2 regions of the Butyrivibrio sp. TB genome follow, and region 2 is predicted to be linked to the other one. Evidence: predicted binding sites of a transcription regulator. Region 2 holds the regulator's gene; the other holds the start of a gene.

Region 1 (11,258 bases), on a different contig from region 2:
CTGTATATCCTTCATTCTCATCACCGATGTAGATAACACCGATCTTGATGTCAGAAGCAGAGAGTGCCTCGCCGCCTTCAGCTTCTGCAGTGTTTTCTGCAGTGTTTTCTGCAGTATTATCAGCGCCATTGTCTGTGCTCTTGCCATCAGATGATCCGCATCCTGCAAGCATAGATACACATGTAGCTGCTGCAAGAACAGTGCTTAATAGTTTCTTCTTCATAATGATCTCCCTTTCCTGGCCCTCTTAAAGCCGTGAGTTTAAAATATTATCTTAAACTCCGTTTGATTATATTTCGATGAAATCAAAATCCCCTTAAAAACATATTAATCGAGAAGGACATCACCTACTCGATCAAAAGAAAATTAAGAGGTATTTATTACGTTATCAAATATAAGTTCTCCGGCTACTAATGTCAATGGATTTTTGAACGACTGTTCAAACAAATTTCAAAGACAAAAAGATGTATTTTTTATTAATTTTGAACAGAAGGTCAAAAAAATCCCCCACATCAAGATCGAGGTGACCGGATGTAGGGGACTATTCTAGCTTTTTTAGGATCATTTTTATGAAAAGAAATCTCTCATTACAGAAGGATCGCTACTTGTATTCTCCATATACAGCTTTACATCCTTGGGATTACCTTTTCGTTCTATCCTGCTACCCTCGAAGATACGCTTGGATACTGAACCTGAGCCTAGTGCAAGGATGCTCTGTGTCTCTTCCATGGTGATTATGTTATACAGGCACATCTTGTCCCCGCGCCCATATCCTGTATTTTCAAAATTGCCGCTTATATTCTTCTGCCTGTAGAGATAATACGGGCCAAGTCCCATACTTCTGGCACCGTCTTCTGCCACTTTCATCATGGCGGATGTGGTATCCATACCTGCAAGGCCGTGATCTGCTACGTAGTCATAGAGTCTTGATGCTCTCTTAATGGCAAGCGAATGAACTGTAAGTTCATCAGGACGAAGCTTAGCTATCTCATCCATTGTGTACTGAACATCACTAAGCTCTTCTCCCGGAAGTCCAAGGATTATATCCATATTGATGTGATCAAATCCCGCTTCTCTGGCCATATAGAAAGAGTCTATGGTCTGCTGTACGCTGTGGTGACGGCCTATAAGTTCAAGTGTTCTGTCTCTCATAGTCTGAGGGTTAACAGATATCCTTGTAACTCCGCCCTTTTTCATTACTTTAAGTTTATCCATAGTAATAGAGTCAGGACGGCCTGATTCTATGGTGAATTCTCTTGAATAAGAAGTATCATAAGAGTCCTTGATCCAGCCTATAAGCTTTTCAAGCTGATAAGGTTCAAGTGTAGTAGGAGTTCCCCCGCCTATATATATGCTGTCAAGTCGCTTATCTTTAAACAAAGGAGCAGTCTCATCTATCTCTTTCTTGATGCAGTCAAGATAGTCATCAACTTTCCCCTTCCAAAGGCCTATAGGCGATGACATAAATGAACAGTAAGCACATCTTGTCGGGCAAAAAGGTATGTTCACATAAAGGCTGTATCCTTTGCCATCCGTTGTGCCTTCAAGGAGCCTGTTCTCTCTGTGCGCTATCTCGATGCTAAGTTCAGTCTTTTCATCAGAGCAGATATAGGTCTTCTTCATATAATCGCCAATCTGCATGTCGCTGTCGCCGCCAAGAAGTCTGTGCATAGCGATCTTAACAGGCCTTATACCTGTAAGAGTCCCCCAGGGAAGCTTTTTGCCTGTCTCTTCATTAAGCGCTGTATACAAAAGGCGCTTTAAGACATTCTTTGGAGAATCCGTCATATCTGCGCTGCAGGCTTCCGATTCTCTTATACAGTCCATGGAAAAAGACTTAACAGCTCTTCCATCCCAGATAAAATCAGCATCGATATGTCCTTCATCCCAGGACAGAGTCATATCTATAGTAAGTATGACATTGGCATCTTCGGGAATCTGCCTCGTTCCCTTTACAAAAACAAGGACATCCTCCTCCGGATAGAAACTTTTGACCAGAGAATGGATGTCATAAAAGTATTTCTCTTTATCTGTATATACTATAATCATAGAACTCACCTTAAAAACGGATTGTAGAGCTTCTCATCTCCAATTGTAGTAGCACCGCCGTGCCCCGGATATACAATAGTATCATCAGGAAGATCAAAAAGCTTCTCGTGTACAGATCTAACCAGAGCCTGAGAACTTCCTCCGGGGAAATCCGTACGTCCAACAGATCCTTCAAATAGAGTATCTCCGCTTATAAGGATCTTATCATCATCAAAACTGTAGCAGCAGGAACCAACTGTATGTCCCGGTGTTCCAAGGAGCCTGCACTTAAGACCGGCAGCTTCGATTATCTCTTCATCTCTTAAAAATCTGTCAGGTTTAATCGTTATACTTTTTCCAATAAAATCATACGAAAGGTTTACTTCGGGATCTTCGCATACCGATGACTCTTTTTCCCAGCACCATATAGGAGCTCCTGAGAGCCTTTTAAGATCTGCAGCTCCGGCCATATGATCGAAGTGGCCGTGAGTTAGGAGTATGAGCTCAACCTTAATATTCTTCTCTGTAAGCTTTTCATACAGATACTCTCCGGCGTCCGCAGGATCGAAGAAGATGCAGGGCACTGGCTCATTACTAGCACTTCTATCTTCTGTATCTTTAAAAACAAAATAACAATTGGTCTGTATGGGGCCAAGTGTTACCTGGCCAACTTTAATATTACTGTCCATTAGAATGTTGATCCAATCTTTGGTATGATGCACAGCCATGCCGACATTATATAAATAATGCCGGCATGCTGATATTAATTCTTAAACTATTAAAATGCTTGTCAATAGGTACTGATGCCGATATAACAGCCTGTTCTTATCAGTCTATTATAATCAGCCTGTTATTATAAGACTATTCTTATAAAACTATTCTTATCAGACCATTCTTATCAGACTATTTTTATCAGACTATTCTTATCAGAATGTTCGTATCAGCCTGTACTTCTCTCAATATCGATGACGCTATCGATCTGTCTTAGCTTATCTGTAACTGTTACAAGCTCTTCACGGCTTGAAACCTGGAATGAAACATCCATGGTAGCAAGGCCCTGCTTACTGGTTCTTGTATTAAGAGACAGGATGCTGATGTTGTTCTCAGTAAGAATTCTTGAAACATCTGCAAGAAGGCCTCGTCTGTCGTTAGCAAAGATCTTGATGTCAGCAGTATATTTCTCAGAGCCAATAATACCATCGCTCTCCCAGCGGGCTTCTATGAGCCTGCTCTTATCTTCCATAGTCATCTCTGCAACATTGACGCAGTCACGTCTATGAATAGATACGCCTCTGCCTCTTGTTACAAAGCCAACGATATCATCTCCTGGAACAGGATTACAACATCTTGAAAATCTTACTGCAACGTCATGAACGCCTTTAACGATAATGGCATTACCACTTCCATTGATCCTTGCAGGTGAGTTTGAAACATTAGCTGCTGCAAGAACTTCTTCATCAGTAAGATCCTTCTTGTGATCTCTCTCATAGAGCTCACAGAGCTTGTTGACAATACCGCCTTCTTTTAAGGCTCCAAGACCTACTGCACAAAGTACAGCATCCCAGTCGTGGAAACCATACTTGCGGATGATGATATTGATATACTCAGTTTTGGTTATATCAGAGATCTCAATACCCTTGGTCTTACAATAGTCAGCGATAAGCTCTTTACCGTGGTTAACATTCTCTTCTTTTTGCTGAGATCTGAACCACTGGTTGATCTTGTTCTTGGTAGATGTGGACTTGGCAATTGCAAGCCAGTCACGTGATGGTCCCTTGGAATTCTGAGAAGTAAGGATCTCAATACGATCACCATTTTGGATCACATAATCAATAGGAACCAGCTTACCATTAACCTTGGCACCGATCATCTTGTTACCAACAGCTGAATGAATGCTGTATGCAAAGTCGATTGGGGTAGATCCGTTCTGAAGATTCTTGACATCACCCTGAGGAGTAAAGCAATATACATCTTCTGAAAAAAGATTCAGATCGCTCTTTAAAAGGTTCATGAACTCTCTGTTGTCGCTCATGTCCCTCTGCCACTCAAGAATCTGGCGAAGCCATACCAGCTTCTCCTCTTCCTGAGTTTCGATCTTCTTGCCATCAGATGCTTCTTTATATTTCCAGTGAGCAGCAATACCGTATTCTGCTGCTCTGTGCATATCAAAAGTTCTGATCTGTATCTCGAATGGCGCACCGTTAGGTCCTATCAGTGTCGTATGAAGAGACTGATACATATTGACCTTGGGCATAGCTATATAGTCCTTGAACCTTCTGGGGATAGGCTTGTACATCTCATGGATTATACCAAGAGCTGCATAGCAGTCCTTGACTGATTCAACGATTATCCTGACAGCGAACAAATCATAGATCTGATCAAGAGTCTTGCCCTGATTGTGCATCTTCTTGTAAATACTGAAAAAATGCTTAACTCTTCCGTTGACTTCACCCTTGATGCCGGCTTCTTTGATAGCAGCTTCAACATCTTTGGCGATCATCTCAACATAGGCTTCACGCTCTTCCTTTTTCTCAGATACCTTTTCCTTAAGATCCTTATAGATATCAGGTTTGAGGTACTTAAGAGACAGATCGTCAAGCTCTACCTTGATCTTACTGATACCAAGACGCCCTGCTATAGGAGAATAGATGTCCAACGTCTCCTGAGCTATCCTGTGCTGCTTCTCAGGCGGCATATGAGCAAGTGTTCTCATATTGTGAAGTCTGTCGGCAAGCTTTATAAGGATGACACGTATATCCTTGGCCATAGCCAGGAACATCTTCCTGAGGTTCTCCGCCTGCATTTCAAGCTGCTCTGCTGTCTTGTCCTTATAGTCGGCAGGAAGCTGCAGACTCTGCAACTTGGTAACACCATCTACAAGAAGTGCTACATCAGATCCAAACTGCTCATCTATCTCGTCTTTGGTGAGAATAGTGTCTTCTACGACATCATGCAAAAGCCCTGCTGCAATAGTCTCCTTATCCAGTTCCAGATCTGCAAGGATAATGGACACACACAAAGGGTGAATAATATACGGCTCTCCGGATTTGCGAAGCTGATCTTTGTGAGCTTCGCGCGCTATATTATAAGCCTTCTCGATCATGGTGATATCATCAGATGGATGATACTTCTGTACCCTGGCTATCAGACCTTCATAAAGCCTTTCCGGTGGCTGAAACTCTTCAATTGATTCAATTTTACCGTCATCAAATCTTTGTTCTAACATTTTCCCTCTTGCGCCAATCTTTTAGTTTTATAGAAAATGCATATACTTAGATCAATATCTATGAAATTGATATTAATCTCTCGAAATTAATCACAAAATATAAATGATTAATCTCTCGGAGTTAATCTTATGATTAACTCCTGGAGTAAAATATTTATGGAACATAAATATTTTATCTCTAGAAGTTAATCATTTATAGAATATAAATGATTAATCTTCCAATTACTTGCCCTCGTATACGACAGCAGAATCCAGTCTGTAACCGGCGATCTTCTGTCTTCCTTTAAGTCCTGCAAGCTCCATCATTACAAGTACACCTGCAACTTCTCCGCCAAGAGACTCAACAAGCTTGATCATAGCTTCTGTAGTTCCGCCTGTAGCGATAAGGTCATCTACGATGAGAACCTTCTGACCAGGCTTAATAGAATCCTTGTGCATCTCAAGAGTAGCCTTGCCATACTCAAGATCATAGTCGATTGAAACTGTCTCTGCAGGAAGTTTACCCTTCTTGCGGATAAGTACAAAAGGTTTATGGAGATTATATGCAATAGGTGTTCCGAATATGAATCCTCTAGACTCTGCTCCTACTACTACATCAAAATCAAGATCCTTAACAAGGTCCTGCATTGTATCAATAGCAAGCTTGAGTCCATCCGGATCCTGCATTACTGTAGTGATATCCCTGAACATGATTCCTTCTTCAGGGAAGTTAGGTATTGTACGTACATAGTCTTTTAATTCTTTCATTATTCCTCTTTTCCATAATCAATGAATGATTATTATAAAATGATGATAGTTTATAAAGGTAAAGGATCAAATCCTTATAATATACCTTTTAGTTAACATCATTATTTAACATATTATAGATTGTGCAATAACGTCATAATGCGCTTTCAAGAACGTGTAATCCTCAGAATCCTTGACTTATAATGCACTTCTAATGATCATCAGTATAATTATTATCGCTTTTAAATAATTATTATAACATTTTACTGATTATATTAGACATATATTGGTAATTTTACCAAGAAAACGCTTGTAAAGCAAGATACTACGCATTTTTATTATGATCACCTCATCAAAACTGCATATTATAGGGCAAAAAATGCACCACGATCATATCGTATTGATATAATCGTGGTGCAAAATATATCTTAACTTATACGAAGTCTCCTGCCATTCCTATGAATGTACAAGTTCTTCTTAAAAACCAAGAGCTTCCGCCATCAGTTAATTAATACATTCCTGGCTGAGGAGCTGGAGCTGCCGGTACAGGCTCTTTGATTGTTGCTACAGCAGCTTCTGTTGTAAGGAATGAAGAAGCAACTGATGTAGCATTCTGAAGAGCTGATCTTGTAACCTTAGCAGGATCAAGGATACCATCCTTAACCATATCTACATACTCTTCCTTATATGCATTGAAACCAACTCCAACTTCAGACTCTTTTACCTTATTTACGATAACGGATCCATCAAGACCTGCGTTAGTTGCGATGCGGAAAAGAGGAGCTTCAAGAGCTTTAAGAACGATCTTAGCACCTGTCTTTTCATCACCTTCAAGGTTCTCAAGAGACTTGGCAGCTTCCTTAGAAGCGTGGATGTATGCGCTACCACCGCCGAAGATGATACCTTCCTCTACAGCTGCACGTGTAGCATTGAGAGCATCTTCCATTCTGTACTTAGCTTCCTTCATCTCTGTCTCTGTAGCAGCACCTACACGGATAACTGCAACACCGCCAGCGAGCTTAGCAAGTCTTTCCTGAAGCTTTTCTCTATCAAAATCAGATGTTGTATCTTCAATCTGCTTCTTGATCTGAGCAACTCTTGAATCGATGTCAGCCTTGTCGCCTTCACCATCAACGATTGTTGTCTTCTCCTTAGTAACCTTAACACTCTTAGCACGTCCAAGGTCATCAAGTGTTGTATCCTTAAGTTCAAGACCAAGGTCAGATGAGATAACCTTACCACCTGTAAGGATTGCGATATCCTGAAGCATCTCTTTACGTCTGTCGCCATAGCCAGGAGCCTTAACTGCAACTACATTGAATGTTCCACGGAGCTTGTTAACGATAAGTGTTGTAAGAGCTTCACCTTCAACGTCTTCAGCGATGATGAGGAGCTTCTGACCTGTCTTAACAACCTGCTCAAGAAGAGGAAGGATGTCGTTGATGTTAGAGATCTTCTTATCTGTGATAAGGATTGCAGGCTCTTCAAGGTTAGCTTCCATCTTGTCCATGTCTGTTGCCATGTAAGCTGAGATGTAACCTCTGTCGAATTCCATACCTTCAACAAGGTCAAGCTCTGTCTGCATTGTCTTGGACTCTTCGATTGTGATAACGCCGTCGTTAGAAACCTTCTCCATAGCGTCAGCGATCATCTTACCAACTTCATCATCACCTGATGAAACTGCTGCTACTCTTTCGATCTGCTCCTTGCCGCTTACCTTTGTAGCCATCTTCTTAACAGCTTCTACTGTAGCGTCTGTAGCCTTCTTCATACCTTTACGAAGAACGATCGGGTTAGCACCTGCAGCGAGGTTCTTCATACCTTCGTTGATCATTGCCTGTGCAAGAACTGTAGCTGTTGTTGTACCATCACCTGCTACGTCGTTAGTCTTTGTAGCAACTTCCTTAACAAGCTGAGCACCCATGTTTTCATATGGATCTTCAAGCTCGATCTCCTTAGCGATAGTAACACCATCGTTTGTGATTGTAGGAGCGCCGTAAGACTTGTCTATTACAACGTTTCTTCCCTTAGGTCCGATTGTTACACCTACTGTATCTGCAAGCTTGTTAACGCCTGCAACCATTGCCATACGAGCATCATCACCTGATTTAATTGTCTTTGCCATGATACATGACCTCCATAATATATTATCTAGTTTGCAGGATATGATCCTGCTTCATATAAAAACTGTTTATCATCTTTATTTCAGATCTTCTTTTTATCCGAAATCAAATAGACAAAATCTTTTTTGCAATTTTTGATTTATTCAACTGTTGCAAGAATGTCGTTCTGCTTTACAATGATGAATGTCTCTTCATCAAGCTTAACTTCTGTTCCTGCATATTTAGAATAAATGACCTTCTGTCCGACTTTAACTTCCATCTTGACTTCTTTGCCATCAACAACTCCGCCAGGTCCAACAGCTATAACTTCAGCCTGCTGAGGTTTCTCTTTTTCCTTTCCAGGAAGAACGATTCCTGATGCTGTTGTCTCCTCTGCTTCAAGCTGCTTTAATACAACTCTGTCTCCAAGTGGTGTTAATTTCATGATAAAGCCTCCTTTATATAGATATATAATTTGCTTTTTTAAAGATTAACAATCATATCTGTGCTTGTTAACTTTAGACTAAAACTTAAGTCTTATAGAATTGTTAGCACTCAAACTCCCTGAGTGCTAACCACAAAATATATAATAATGTTGCGGCTTTTATGTTGCAAATTGATTTACAGGTGGATATTGTAGCATTTTCTCGTAATATCTCTTATATTCTCTCGTTTTCTCTCATTTGCTTCTTGGCCTTTTATCATCAAAAAAGGATACCCCTTCAAACGCGCTTCCAGAGCGGCTTTGAAGATTGTATCCTTCTTTTATAATCCTTTGTTTATTCTTTTTTTATTTTTGACAGGCCTTGTTATTACAAAGCTTCGAGCTCTTTATTATCTGATTTACTTGCAGACTTCCCCCTTACCAGACAGACTCCTACCCTTGAATCTGCGTCTGGCTTTTGTTGGAAGTTTAAAAATCTACCTATGAGGTATATCTTTTCCATGCATATCTATATAGTTCTCTTTAAGGGCGAGAGCCCAGTACCTCTCAGGGATATCCGGCCAACGGGCTTCTCCTCTTTCCTGCTCGCACAGCTGAATTGCTCTCATAAGGATTGTCTGATTAAGATCCACACCTGTTCTTATAGTATGCATTGTAACTGCTGCCCAGGCAGGCGCCATCTCCATAAGTCCTGATGACATAAACTCAGACAGAATCTCTTTTCTGTCATAATCAAGCTGAAAGTATTCTTCTTCCCACCTGTCTCCTTCATCATGAATTATGGCAAACTGTGTCTTGCCGCCATAGTTCCAGGGAATGCCTATAGAGCCTGGATTGACAGCTTTCTTGTCTCTATAGGTGTAAGTCTCCTGTTCATGATGATGACCATGCAGGATAAAATCAGACCTTAGCTGAGCCACAATACGCCTTGTAGTACGGCTCTTACCCATCATGAATTCCCTTGAAGAATTGGGCGATCCGTGGCATAGTTCAAAAGAAGGCATACCCTTCTGCTTCCACATCGAATATATAGGAAGTGAGTCAAAAAAGTTAAAGTCCCTGTCCGTCATATTATTATAAGTATACAAAAGCGTACCGCTGGCAGAACCCTTCTTCCATCCTGACTCGCCCTTTTTCCTATAATCAAGAAGATACTCTTCGCGGTTGCCTCTCACGATCCAGACGTTAAAAAACTTCTGCATCATGTATATCATTTCCATAGTTTTCTGAGGATTAGGACAGTCCGTTACATAATCCCCCAGAAGTACGAAATTGGTAATTCCCTTCTCACAGGCCTTGTCAAAACAAGCCTGAAAGGCGCTGTGATTGGCATGTATATCGCTAAAAACCGCAATGTCCATCTATGTCCCCCACCATGTTCCTGCAAGTACCGGTCCATTTATATACGAAAAATAATCAGTCTATGAAAAAACATATATCGTCATAAAGTCTCGACAAATCCGGTATATTCACGCTTTCTTATCAATCAGATATCCGATTACTGTCCCTATTATTATTCCAGAAAAAGTTCCAACCCAGAGATTAGATATAGTGATTCCAATGATCAAACCTGCAACAAGGCCTAATATCATGTAAAGGCCTGTCCAGGATGTCTTCTGTTTTGTGATTGAATAAAAGTCACGGCCATCACTGTTCTTGCGCCTTACATAGCCGGCTTTTTCAAGGCTATGTACAAGATCATCATCCTCATGCCTGCAAGACGTTCTGACTACCTTAAGTTCCTGGAATTTAAACACAAAACTTGCTATAGCAGAGTATATTTCAGCACCAAGAGAGGGCTTTTGGTATGCAGGTTCAATATCCAATAAAAGCGTTACTTCCCCATCAATTCCGGCCTCTTCAAAATGAAATCTCCCTACCTTCTTATCAGCATCATCTCTAAGGGTAACTGACCATTCTTCTTCCCAGAGTTTATCAACACTCTGAGGCTGTATCAAAAAATGCCTCGTAACAAGCGGCAATAACTTATCTCCCATAAATACCTCCAAGTAATACAATTAGTATGCATAATATCTCGCACTATCATTATATCATTATGATTAATTTACTTCATCCGGAAATAATTCTTAGATAAGCTATTTTCTATATACTGCCTGCCCTTATAAAAGCTTTGGGGATGCTGGTCCGTCCAAGTGGTTTAGTGATTATTTATTTTTAGTCTGATCAGTATCGCCTTTACAAAGCTTTTATTCAGTGTTATCATACCTGTTGCTATACGAGTGTTAAATCCTTCCCACTCGCAAAATCGGCACATGGCCGTACACTAAAGGAGAAAGAAAATGAAGAAAACAAAAACTCTGTACATCGTACAGGCAGGCGCCATCGGCGCTTTGTATGTAGTATTAACAATGTTCGCGCAGGGATTCGACCTTGCAAGCGGAGCAATCCAGTGTAGATTCTCAGAAGCTCTGACAATCCTCCCATTTTTCACACCGGCTGCTATTCCCGGAGTTACAATAGGATGTCTTTTGTCTAATATCCTGATGCAAAGTGCACTTCCGGATGTAATATTTGGAACCTTAGCAACACTTATTGGATGTATTGGAACATATGCTCTTAGAAAACACAGGATTCTTTGCTCACTTCCGCCTGTAATAAGCAATGCGCTTATCATTCCGTTCGTACTAAAATATGCTTACGGCATGACAGACCTGATTCCTTTTATGATGCTTACAGTAGGAGCCGGCGAAGTTATTACCTGTGTGATATT
Region 2 (11,258 bases):
AAGGCGCTCAGGAGTCTTAACAACAAGAGTTACATAGTGGTCTCCTCGTATGTCCTTGTCACGAAGTGACGGAACACCCTTACCTCTAAGTCTTATTCTTGCTCCGGTCTGAGTACCCGGCTTAACATCATATACTACTCTGCCGTCAACAGTGTCGATCACAACAGATCCGCCCAGAGCAGCAACTGCATATGACATATCTACAACTGAGAAGATATCATAATCCTCTCTCTGGAATGTAGGATGACTTGATACCAGCACTTCTACAAGAAGATCACCTCTTGGTCCTCCGTTGATACCAGGCTCACCCTTTTCTCTTATACGAACGCTCTGTCCGTTATCAATGCCTGCAGGGATAGTAACCTTAATGGTCTTACGGCTTGTCTTATAACCTGTTCCGCCGCAGTCTGCACATTTATCTTTAATAATCTTGCCTGATCCACCACACTCAGGACATGTCTGAACATTGCGGACGGTTCCAAAAAGCGACTGCTGTGTGAATACAACCTGTCCCTTACCACCGCACTTAGGACACATCTGTGGCGTAGTACCTGGCTTAGCGCCTGTACCTTTACATGTCGGACAAGGATCTTTCAAATTAAGAGTAAGTTCTTTTTCTGTGCCTGTGATGGATTCCATAAATGTAATCCTTACGCTGGCACGTATATTAGCTCCCTTAGCAGGTCCGGAACGAGCGCCACGACTCCTTCCACCACCAAAGAATTCACCGAATATGTCACCAAATATATCACTAAAATCAGCGCCGGAGAAATCAAATCCGCCACCGTTAAATCCTGCTCCGCCACCCTCAAATGCAGCATGACCGAACTGATCATACTGGCGTCTCTTCTCAGGATCTGAAAGTACAGCATAAGCTTCGGAAGCCTCTTTGAACTTTTCAGCTGCATTAGCATCACCGGGATTCATATCTGGATGATATTTCTTAGCAAGTACCCTGTATGCTTTCTTGATCTCTTCATCCGAGGCACCTTTGCCTACTCCAAGCACTTCATAATAATCGCGTTTCTGATCTGCCATAATACCTTTCCTTAGCGCAAAATACCCACGAGCTGCCATTTAAGCAGCTCGGGGTTAATTTCATTAATAATGATCATCTGATCATCGTATACAAAGTCACCGACCTTATATACCTTATACTTCTCTGTAGTCTCCGTCAACTACATCATCATTGTTCTGAGTCTGGCTGCCTGCTGCGCCACCCATATCAGGTCCAGGACCAGCCTGAGGGCCAGCCTGAGGACCAGCCTGCTGCTGCATATTCTCATACATCTTTGAGAAGAGCTGCTGAGCATCTGTCATGAGCTTTTCTTTCTGAGTCTTGATCTTGTCGATCTCTTCATCAGTAAGTTCCTTGTCCTTAGTAGCATCAAGTGTAGCTTTAAGATCTGTAAGATCAGCTTCTACAGTTGACTTAGCAGTTGCATCGATCTTGTCGCCTGCATCCTTAAGAGCCTGCTCTGTCTGGAATACGAAGGAATCAGCTTCGTTTCTTGCATCGATGCCTTCCTTACGCTTCTTGTCCTGAGCCTCATATTCCTGAGCCTCTTTGATAGCCTTATCGATATCATCGTCAGACATGTTAGTGCCGGATGTAATTGTGATGTGCTGCTCTTTACCTGTACCAAGATCCTTAGCAGATACGTTAACGATACCGTTAGCATCGATATCGAATGTAACTTCGATCTGAGGCATACCTCTTCTTGCTGGAGGAATACCATCAAGACGGAACTGACCAAGTGACTTGTTGTCTCTTGCGAACTGTCTCTCACCCTGAAGTACGTTGATATCAACTGCTGTCTGGTTATCAGCTGCTGTTGAGAAGATCTGGCTCTTCTTGGTAGGAATAGTTGTATTACGCTCGATAAGCTTTGTAGCGATACCACCCATTGTCTCGATAGAAAGTGAAAGTGGAGTTACATCAAGAAGAAGGATATCTCCTGTACCAGCTTCGTTATTAAGCTTACCACCCTGGATACCGGCACCTACTGCTACGCATTCATCAGGGTTAAGGTTCTTGGAAGGCTCCTGACCTGTGAGCTGCTTAACCTTCTCTACTACGCAAGGAACACGTGTAGAACCACCAACAAGGAGGACTTTACCAAGGTCTGCATTTGTAAGACCTGCATCTCTCATAGCATTCTGAACAGGAATAGCTGTTCTCTCTACAAGATCATGGATAAGTTCTTCGAACTTAGCTCTTGTAAGATCCATATCGAAGTGCTTAGGGCCTTCTGCTGTTGCTGTGATGAAAGGAAGGTTGATGTTAGTTGTTGTAGAAGAAGAGAGTTCCTTCTTAGCCTTCTCTGCAGCTTCCTTAAGTCTCTGCATAGCCATCTTATCGCCTGAAAGGTCTACGCCTTCCTTAGCCTTGAACTCTTCTACCATCCAGTCGATGATCCTGTTATCGAAGTCATCACCACCAAGGTGTGTATCACCGTTTGTAGAAAGAACTTCGATGACACCATCACCAATCTCGATAATAGATACATCAAATGTACCACCACCGAGGTCATATACCATGATCTTCTGCTCTTTCTCATTGTCAAGACCATAAGCAAGAGCTGCAGCTGTAGGCTCGTTGATAATACGCTCTACTTCAAGACCTGCGATCTTACCAGCGTTCTTAGTAGCCTGACGCTGAGCATCATTGAAGTATGCAGGAACTGTGATAACTGCCTGTGATACAGACTCTCCAAGATAGTCCTCAGCATCCTTCTTGAGCTTCTGAAGAATCATAGCAGAGATCTGCTCTGGTGAGTACTTCTTGCCATCGATGTTACGGCCATTGTCTGTACCCATATCTCTCTTGATTGAAGAAATTGTGTGATCTGCATTTGTAACAGCCTGACGCTTAGCAGGTTCACCTACAAGTCTCTCACCATTCTTAGTAAAAGCTACAACTGAAGGAGTTGTTCTAGCGCCTTCTGCATTTGCTATAACGGTAGGCTTTCCACCTTCCATGACTGCTACGCAGCTATTTGTAGTACCAAGGTCGATACCAATGATTTTACCCATAGTTAATTTACCTCCATAACTATTTCATCTTATTTTTGATCTATCCCTACTGGGAAATCGGAGATGTGTAAAGCTTTGTGATCATAAATGCCTTCTTGGCAAAAACATCGAAGACAATCTCTATCTCCTCTATTTAGCAACAGCCACCATTGAGTGACGGATAACTGTATCGTGATATGTATAGCCCTTCTGGAGCTCCTGTGCGACAATTCCTTCTTCGTACTCATCGCTCTCTACCTGCATTACTGCGTTGTGGAGATTAGGATCAAACTCTTTGCCAAGAGCTTCTATCGGCTTAACATCCATGTCTTCAAGAGTCTTTAAAAGCTGCTTGTAGATCATGTCAAATCCCTGTACAAGAGAATCATCTTTCTTATCTTCCGGAACTGCTGCAAGACCTCTTTCGAAGTTATCTACAACAGGAAGTATCTTGGTAAGTACATTGCCTGCTCCTGCATCGAACATCTGAGACTTCTCTTTCTCAGTTCTGTTACGGAAGTTCTCGAACTCTGCAAGCTGACGCTTGTACTTGTCTGTCATGTCGTCAAGCTTGTCCTGAAGAGGATTTTTCTTTTTTCCAAAAAGAGATTTCTTGCCCTCTTCCTTGACTTCTTCAGAAGCCTTATCTGTAGTATCTGCATCAGCTGTTTCTTTTGATGCTTCTGCAGTATTTTCGTTCTCAACCGCATCTTCTGATTGAGCTTCGTTTTCTTTAAGAGCTTCTTCTACTTCTTCCTGCTCTTTTTTGATTTCCTTTTCCTGACTCAAGTTGATTCTCCTTTATTACTATTTATTATATGAAAATAGCTAGTCGTTCTTCTTATAAAGATCATCCAGCTGATGCATCATTTCCTTAAGTGTAGATATGACCTTGTCATAGTCCATTCGCTTGGGGCCTATGATACCGACTGTGCCTCTCATACCTTCGGCAAGTTCGTAGGTTGCTGTAACTACGCTGCAATCCTTCATGGTATCTACCGGTGTTTCATTGCCTATATAAACCTGAATCCCGTGTTCCTTAGCACTAAGAGAACTTTCTACAAGACTTGTAAGATCACTCTTTTCTTCAAATGTATTGATAAGTTCACTCGCCTTTTTATTATCTGAAAGCTCGGGATATTTCAGGATATTGTTGGTACCGCTTGTATATATCTCAAGCTCCTCATCGGCTCTTATGGACTCTGCAGCTGCGTCTATCACATGACCTACAATCTCGGAGTGGATACCAGCCTGCGCTTTGAGAGCTGCGATAAGGCCAAGGTTGATATTCTCAACTGATATACCGCTCAGGTTCGTATTCAGGATCATGTTGAGCTTAAGGATTGTCGCATCATCAAGCTCTTCCTCAACCGGTATCATCTTGTTCTTGATAAGATTGCCTTCAAGAACTATGGTAGCCAGAAGATGATCAGCATCCACTCTGCTTATCTGAAGGAATTTGAGCTTGTTCTTGCTCATGGTAGGTGTTGAAACCATGGTCGCATAATTGGTATTGTCCGCAAGCTGTCTTGCAACATGCTTAAGAAGATTCTCAAGCTTCTCTTCCTTATCAAGAAGCATCTCTCGCATGCTGTCGACTTCCTTCTCCTTCTGGGCGAGCATATCATCTACATAGATACGATAGCCCTGATCGGATGGTATACGTCCTGCAGAAGTGTGTGGCTGTAATATAAGTCCCATCTCTTCAAGGTCTGCCATCTCATTGCGGATAGTCGCAGATGAAAGGTTCAGATCCGTATACTTGGAAATCGTCCTGCTTCCAACCGGCTCTCCGGTCTCCAGATAATTACGAACGATTGCATTTAGAATTGTTTTCTTACGCTCTGTAAGTTCCAAATGATTACCTCTTCTCATCCGATGTTAGCACTCACTCGACTTGAGTGCTAACATCTTACATACGTTAAATTATCACTTTAAAACTATACTGTCAACCGACTAATAAATAAAAAAGTCTAAAGAAAATATAAAGAAGCGCAAATCCTTATAGGATCTACGCTTCTTAAAAAAACAAAAAAGATATGGGGCAATTTAGGGCTTGTTACAGATCAAAACTTCCAGTCTCTTCATCTGCAACAAAATATACCTTACCTTCTTCAGGCTTAACATAAAGGCTAAGGTTCTTTACAGATTCAAACTTATCACCAATAACAGCTCTTGCTTTATTATAAAGAACACTCTGCTCTATATCATAATCGCGATACTGTAGTACAAGCTTGACCTCTGGCTCTGTTACTTTAACAACTGTATCTTTTACTGCTTCTGCCTTCTTTGCTACTTCTTTTTTTACTTCTTTGACTTTCTTTACTGTCTCTTTCTCTATATCAGAGATTTTCTTGGCAGTTTCTTTCTTTACAGCATCAGCCTTTTTTGCTGCATCTTTCTTTACAACTCCAGCTTTTTCTTTTGTTTCTTTCTTGACTTTGGAGGCTTTCTCTACCACCTTATCCTTATCAGGTAGCTCATTCTTCACTTCAGCAATCTTCTTTTCTTCTTCTTTTTTAGCTGAAGTTGCATTTTTCACTACATCTTTCTTAACTTCAGATGCTTCTTTCTTAGCCTTGGCTACCTTCTTTTTGGTTTCTTTTTCTACCTTTGCAGCCTTTTCCTTTATCTTCTTATCTTCCTCTACAGCTTTCTTTGATACAGAAGCTTTAGCCTCTTTAGCCTTTTTTACTGCACCTTTTTCAAGCTTTATAACTTTGATACCAGCTTCTTCCTGCTTTGCCTTTTCCTCTTTGGCAAGTGCTGCTGCCTTCTCACTCTGCTCTATCACTGCAGCCTTTACAATGGATTTTATAGTTGCTGTAGGTCTTACCTGAGTGTCTTTGCTTTCTATCATATTGGAATCCTCCCCATGCACAAGCATGCCTTACAAGTCGCAAGGTCAATTATTAAAAAGATGTTTTGGAAAAAAAATACAGTGAATCTGTTTGAACTAAAATACTTACTTTTTCGAGTTTATCGCAATTTCGTTACAATGTCAATGATTTGATATCTCCAAATGCAAACAAAGAGCCATTTGGGTGTAATATATTTTTTGTATATTTGCTATCAAAATAATATATTATACCAAATGACTCTTTTTTATGATCTTACTATATATATAGATCTGTCTTAGCTCTATATTAGTTCTATATAGTCCTATATTAGTGCCATCTCAGTTCTGTATTAGTTCTGTATTAGTTCTATCTCGGTTCTATATTAGTTCAATTAGTTCTATCTCAGTTCTATCTGATCTATCGAATCAGCTGTCACTATAGTAAATCTGTTCCTGCTAGGTCCAGGGATGATTGCCTTTATACTTTCATCAAACTCCCCTTCAAATCGAAGAGTTCCATCTATTCCATATAACTGCCAGTGCTTGTCATTGTACACAACAAACTGATCATCTGAGAAGAACATATCAGTATAATCAAGATCAAAATACTTCTCCAGAATATTCTTACCTGAAGTATTGTAGACTGTAAGTTTATAGGCTCCCTCTTCTGCTGTTCCGGCGCATATGATGCCTGCGTAGTCTTCGTTGTTATAAACGCTCATGATCTCAGTCTCACCGATCTCATTGACAACAGGGTCATTAGGAACATCCTCACCCTTGTAGAAGACTATACTCTTATCAGATACAGCCATATTAGTACTTGAATCAAGAAACACATCATATGGGATGATAGTATCTTCATACTTGAATGAGCTTACCATGTTATCTGTCTCATTCTGACCTACAGCTCCAAAGTTAAAGAAGGTAACGCCTGTCAGAATAGAACCTCCCGACTCTTTCAGATAACATACTGCCAAAAGCTCAGCATTGGGAGACAAGGACATGCTTGTAGGATATCCACTGTTGGCCATAGTGGCCTTGATAGCTGCAAGTTCCTTGCCCGATGTATCAAAAAGCTTGATCCTTGTTATATCATCATCGTCAAGAATGACCGCAACTACCCCCTGTGATGAAACGCAGAAATCCCTGATAGGAAGATTGGTTCCAAAACTTCCAAGAGTTCCCTGCGAATTGGCAACATAGATAGTATTACCATTATAATCACCAACTGCAACGGTCTCACCGCATATTCTCACCACAGGTGCCTGCATATCATAGGTCATATTCCATAGCGCCCTTCCGTCTGCAGACATACAATTGATACCATCTTTACTGTATCTGATTATATTCTGTCCAAGCGGAAGTACTGTAACACCAGACATGCCGGTAAGAGATGTAGAGCTAAGAACCCTGGATTCCGAATACACCTTGTTGTGCCAGTTCACATATATAAATGCTATTATGGCAACCGCCGCAATCAGCAAAAAAATAGTTCTGTAAAATACTATAAGCCTATGATTTCTTATCTTCTCCTGATAAGAAGGCTCTCTGGAAAAAGATGCACCGGTTTCTTCGTCCGGTGCATCTGCATCTCTAAAATTTCTGCTGTAATCTCTAAAGTTTTTGACTTCAGCCATCAGTCCTCCATATAGAAAAAACTGTAAAAGATCTTATATTTCTACAAGATAAGTGATGTAGGGATTCAAGTTTTTAACCTATACTTAACACCACTTAGTTAAACTTATAAACTGTAACAGCATCATATGGACGATCAGGTCCATATACAGGACTTGGGAATGAAGGAGTATTGATAGAATTAGGATATGTCTGTGTTTCAAGACAAAATCCATCATACTGACCATACTCATATCCGTCCTTACCAACAATATCCTTAAGGAAATTAGCTGAATAGAACTGGAATCCCGGAAGATTGGTAGATGCATGCATAGTGATTCCTGTTGCAGGATTAGTAACTATAGCAAACTCATGCATACCACCGTCAACATTTCCATCCTCATCAACTGCACCATCGATTATGAAATTATGATCATAACCGTTTGCAAGAGCGATCTGCTCATAATCTGATGCAATATCCTGACCGATAGTCTTAGGAGTTGTAAAATCAAGCGGAGTTCCTTTAACAGCACGCTTCTCACCTGAAGGAATAGAATTCTTGTCCTTAACAGGTGTAAAGTAATGAGAATTGAGCTGAAGCACATGACCGAGAACCTTGCCGCTTCCGCTGCCACCAAGATTGAAATAGGTGTGATTAGTGATATTGATAAGAGTATCAGCATCGCTGTCTGCATGATAATGAAGCTTAAGCTCATTGTCATCAGAAAGTGAAACTTCTACTGTAAATGTACGATTGCCTGGGAATCCAAGCTCGCCATCAGCAGCCTTATAAGTGAATCTTACAAGATTGTCTCCCTCTTCGCTGTCCCATACTGTCTTGTGAAAACCATTGTCTCCATCTGTATGAAGATTGTTTACACCGTTTTCATTAAGTGGAAGATGATATTCCTTGCCTGCAATGGTATACTTACCACCCTCTACACGGTTAGCTGATGGTCCTATAGTAGATCCAAGAGTAGGCTTATTGTCTGTATAGCCTTCATAATCATCAAATCCAAGAACCACATCGCGTCTGTTTCCATCACTGTCCTTAACAAAGACGTTCTGGATGTTGATACCATAATTAAGAACAGTTACTTCCATATCATTTTTATTAGTAATATGGAAAAGATATACAGCCTGTCCCTTTTGTGTCTCCCCAACAAATTCTCTCTTTACGCTCATACTTCCGTCCTTCCCTCTAGTGCGCGTAGTAGCGTCACCTCATCAATATATTCCAGATCCCCTCCAACAGGTACACCGCTCGCAATACGAGTCACTTTGATACCTGTGGGTTTCACCAGTTTACTTACATACATAGCTGTCGTCTCGCCTTCAAGACTTGATCCTGTAGCAAGGATGACCTCATTTACATCCTCTGTCTGAAGACGCTGTAATAGTTCTTTAAGTCTTATATCAGATGGTCCTACGCCAAGCATAGGTGATATTACACCCTGAAGCACATGATATAGACCATTGTACTTGCCTGTTCTTTCATATGCCGCGAGATCTCTTGAGTTCTCGACAACCATTATTGTTGACTTGTCCCTGCTGTCATTGGAACAGATAGGACACAGATCACCATCTGTAAGTGTGCAACACTTCTTGCAATAGTGGACATTCTCTCTGGCATCATTGATAGCGCCTGAGAGCCTTGCAACACGGTCCTTGGGCATATTGATAATATAAAAAGCAAGCCTCTGAGCTGACTTCCCTCCTATTCCGGGGAGAGAAGCAAGCTCTTCTATCAGCTTGTTAACATGGCCACTGTACAGATCCATTAGAATCCAAGTCCTCCAAAGCCGCCAAGTCCGCCTGTCATCTTGCCAAGGACTTCTGCGTTAGCCTTATCAGCTTCGCCCATAGCTTCATTAACTGCAGCAACGATAAGATCCTGGAGCATCTCTACATCATCAGGATCAACCGCTTCGGGAGAGATCTTGATAGACTTGAGCTCTTTGCCACCTGTAACAGTTGCTTCTACAGCACCGCCGCCGGCTTTAGCTGTGAACTCTTTAGTCTCAAGCTCTTTCTGATTCTCTTCCATCTGACGCTGCATACGCTGTGCCTGCTTCATCAGATTATTCATGTTTCCAGGCATTCCGCCAGGAAATCCTCCACGCTTACTCATAAAATAATACCTCCGTAAAATCCGTTTTATAAAAAGACATATGAATAAATTCTATGTACTAATTATTAAAAAATATATTTTAATGCATTTGGATCTATAGTCGAAAAACTTGTAAATCCAAACATAATCAAGCCTCATCTTCAGGCTCATCCTTTTCTTCAAAAGAATTGCCATCATCTTCAGGGCTAAGGTTCTGAAGCGACTCTGTCATAAATCCGTAGTCCGCATCATGCATATCGCTTATATCACCGGATACTTCATCCACAGCCTGACTTTCATTTAGATCATCAGATACTGCGTCCATAGGCTGACTTTCGCTTACATCACCTGGTACTGTGTCCATCGGCTGACTTTCCTTTATACTATCAGATACTCCGCCTGTCGGCTGACTATCACTTGCACCATCAGACACATTGTCCTTAGAGATTGTATCCTCTACAGGCCTATTAACTTCGTCTTCTGTTACAACATCGAACTGTATAGCAGACTTTATAGCTTCAAGATCTATATAGGACTCCTCAAACTGTTCACCCTTGGCAAGAGCTCTTATCTCGACCTTGATATCCTTGCCAAAAGCATCTGCAAGTTCCTGTTCAAGATACTTCTTCTGAGCCTCAATGATCCCCATGGTGACCTGGTTATTAAATACCATCTGAAGAGTATTCTCAGCTCCAAGAGACAGTCTGGGTCTGTCAGTCTTCATGAAGTTCTTAAGGGCAGCATCTTTCATACCGCCAAGAAAGCGATCGAACCCGTCAACTACAGCTTTGATATCCTCAGGAATCGGCTTATCAAGTTTCCTTGCTACTACAGGTTTTGGAGCTTCTAATGATGCGCCGGAAGACGCAGCATTTGTCACAGCAATCTGTCCATTCCTGATTCTGTCTATGATATCAGCAGATTCTCTTGCTTTATTCTCAAGAGCTCTTACACGCTGAGCCAGTCCCTCATCTGTTGTGCCTTCCATCTGAGGGCGACAGATCCTTATAAGCGCCATCTCAATCAGAATACGCTTTTGCGCAGCAAAACGCAAACTTGCTTCAAGCTCTGAAAATACGCTTATAAAATGCATTATGGTATCTATGTCAGTAGCTTGGGCCTGATCCTTTAATACCTCAAGATTATCAGATGATATATCAACAACATCTTCTACATTATCAGAAGTTGTGACCAGCATCAAATTCCTAAGATACCATACAAAATCCGCAACGAACTGTGAAAGCTCTCTTCCCTGTATAACTACATCTGCAAGGATGCTAAGTGCTTCCTTGGCATCTGACTGTGTCAGAGCTTTAAACATCTGACCAAAGACTGCTGTATCAACTGCTCCCAGCACTCCCAGTACCTTATCATAGGTCAGCTCCTGCCCGTAGTTAAAGGCGACGCACTGATCCAGAAGGCTTAAGGAATCTCTCATTGATCCGTCAGCAGCTCTTGCGATATATCTAAGTGCCTTCTCCTGTGCTTTGATACCCTCTCTGTCAGTAACTTCCTTAAGTCTGTCTTCTATAGTATCTATAGTGATACGATGAAAATCATACCTTTGGCATCTTGATAAAATAGTGATCGGTATCTTCTGAACTTCAGTAGTAGCCAGAATGAAAAGCACATATTCCGGAGGCTCTTCAAGTGTCTTTAGAAGTGCATTGAAAGCTCCTG

What was found. Region 2 encodes HrcA, which represses chaperone genes, less so after heat shock. Its sites were predicted from a motif close to TGTTAGCACTCNNNNNNNNNGAGTGCTAACA; they were not measured.
Region 1: BMX21_RS07285 (co-chaperone GroES) is a predicted target of HrcA. The motif match lies at 8,629-8,659, and genes of this name have one in related genera.

What each region holds. Positions count from the first base shown of each region.
Region 1 is NZ_FOER01000008.1:120,542-131,799, forward strand. It holds gene BMX21_RS07255 (BMP family ABC transporter substrate-binding protein) at 1-223, opposite strand, end outside; gene hemZ (coproporphyrinogen dehydrogenase HemZ) at 568-2,049, opposite strand; gene BMX21_RS07265 (MBL fold metallo-hydrolase) at 2,055-2,717, opposite strand; gene BMX21_RS07270 (RelA/SpoT family protein) at 2,969-5,254, opposite strand; gene BMX21_RS07275 (adenine phosphoribosyltransferase) at 5,477-6,001, opposite strand; gene groL (chaperonin GroEL) at 6,489-8,105, opposite strand; gene BMX21_RS07285 (co-chaperone GroES) at 8,243-8,527, opposite strand; gene BMX21_RS07290 (metallophosphoesterase family protein) at 9,004-9,888, opposite strand; gene BMX21_RS07295 (hypothetical protein) at 9,997-10,524, opposite strand; gene BMX21_RS07300 (QueT transporter family protein) at 10,828-11,258, shown strand, end outside.
Region 2 is NZ_FOER01000002.1:16,204-27,461, reverse strand. It holds gene dnaJ (molecular chaperone DnaJ) at 1-1,038, opposite strand, end outside; gene dnaK (molecular chaperone DnaK) at 1,153-3,036, opposite strand; gene grpE (nucleotide exchange factor GrpE) at 3,166-3,804, opposite strand; gene hrcA (heat-inducible transcriptional repressor HrcA) at 3,844-4,890, opposite strand; gene BMX21_RS01420 (DUF6465 family protein) at 5,075-5,875, opposite strand; gene BMX21_RS01415 (DUF5711 family protein) at 6,253-7,491, opposite strand; gene BMX21_RS01410 (aldose epimerase family protein) at 7,586-8,653, opposite strand; gene recR (recombination mediator RecR) at 8,650-9,249, opposite strand; gene BMX21_RS01400 (YbaB/EbfC family nucleoid-associated protein) at 9,249-9,599, opposite strand; gene dnaX (DNA polymerase III subunit gamma/tau) at 9,727-11,258, opposite strand, start outside.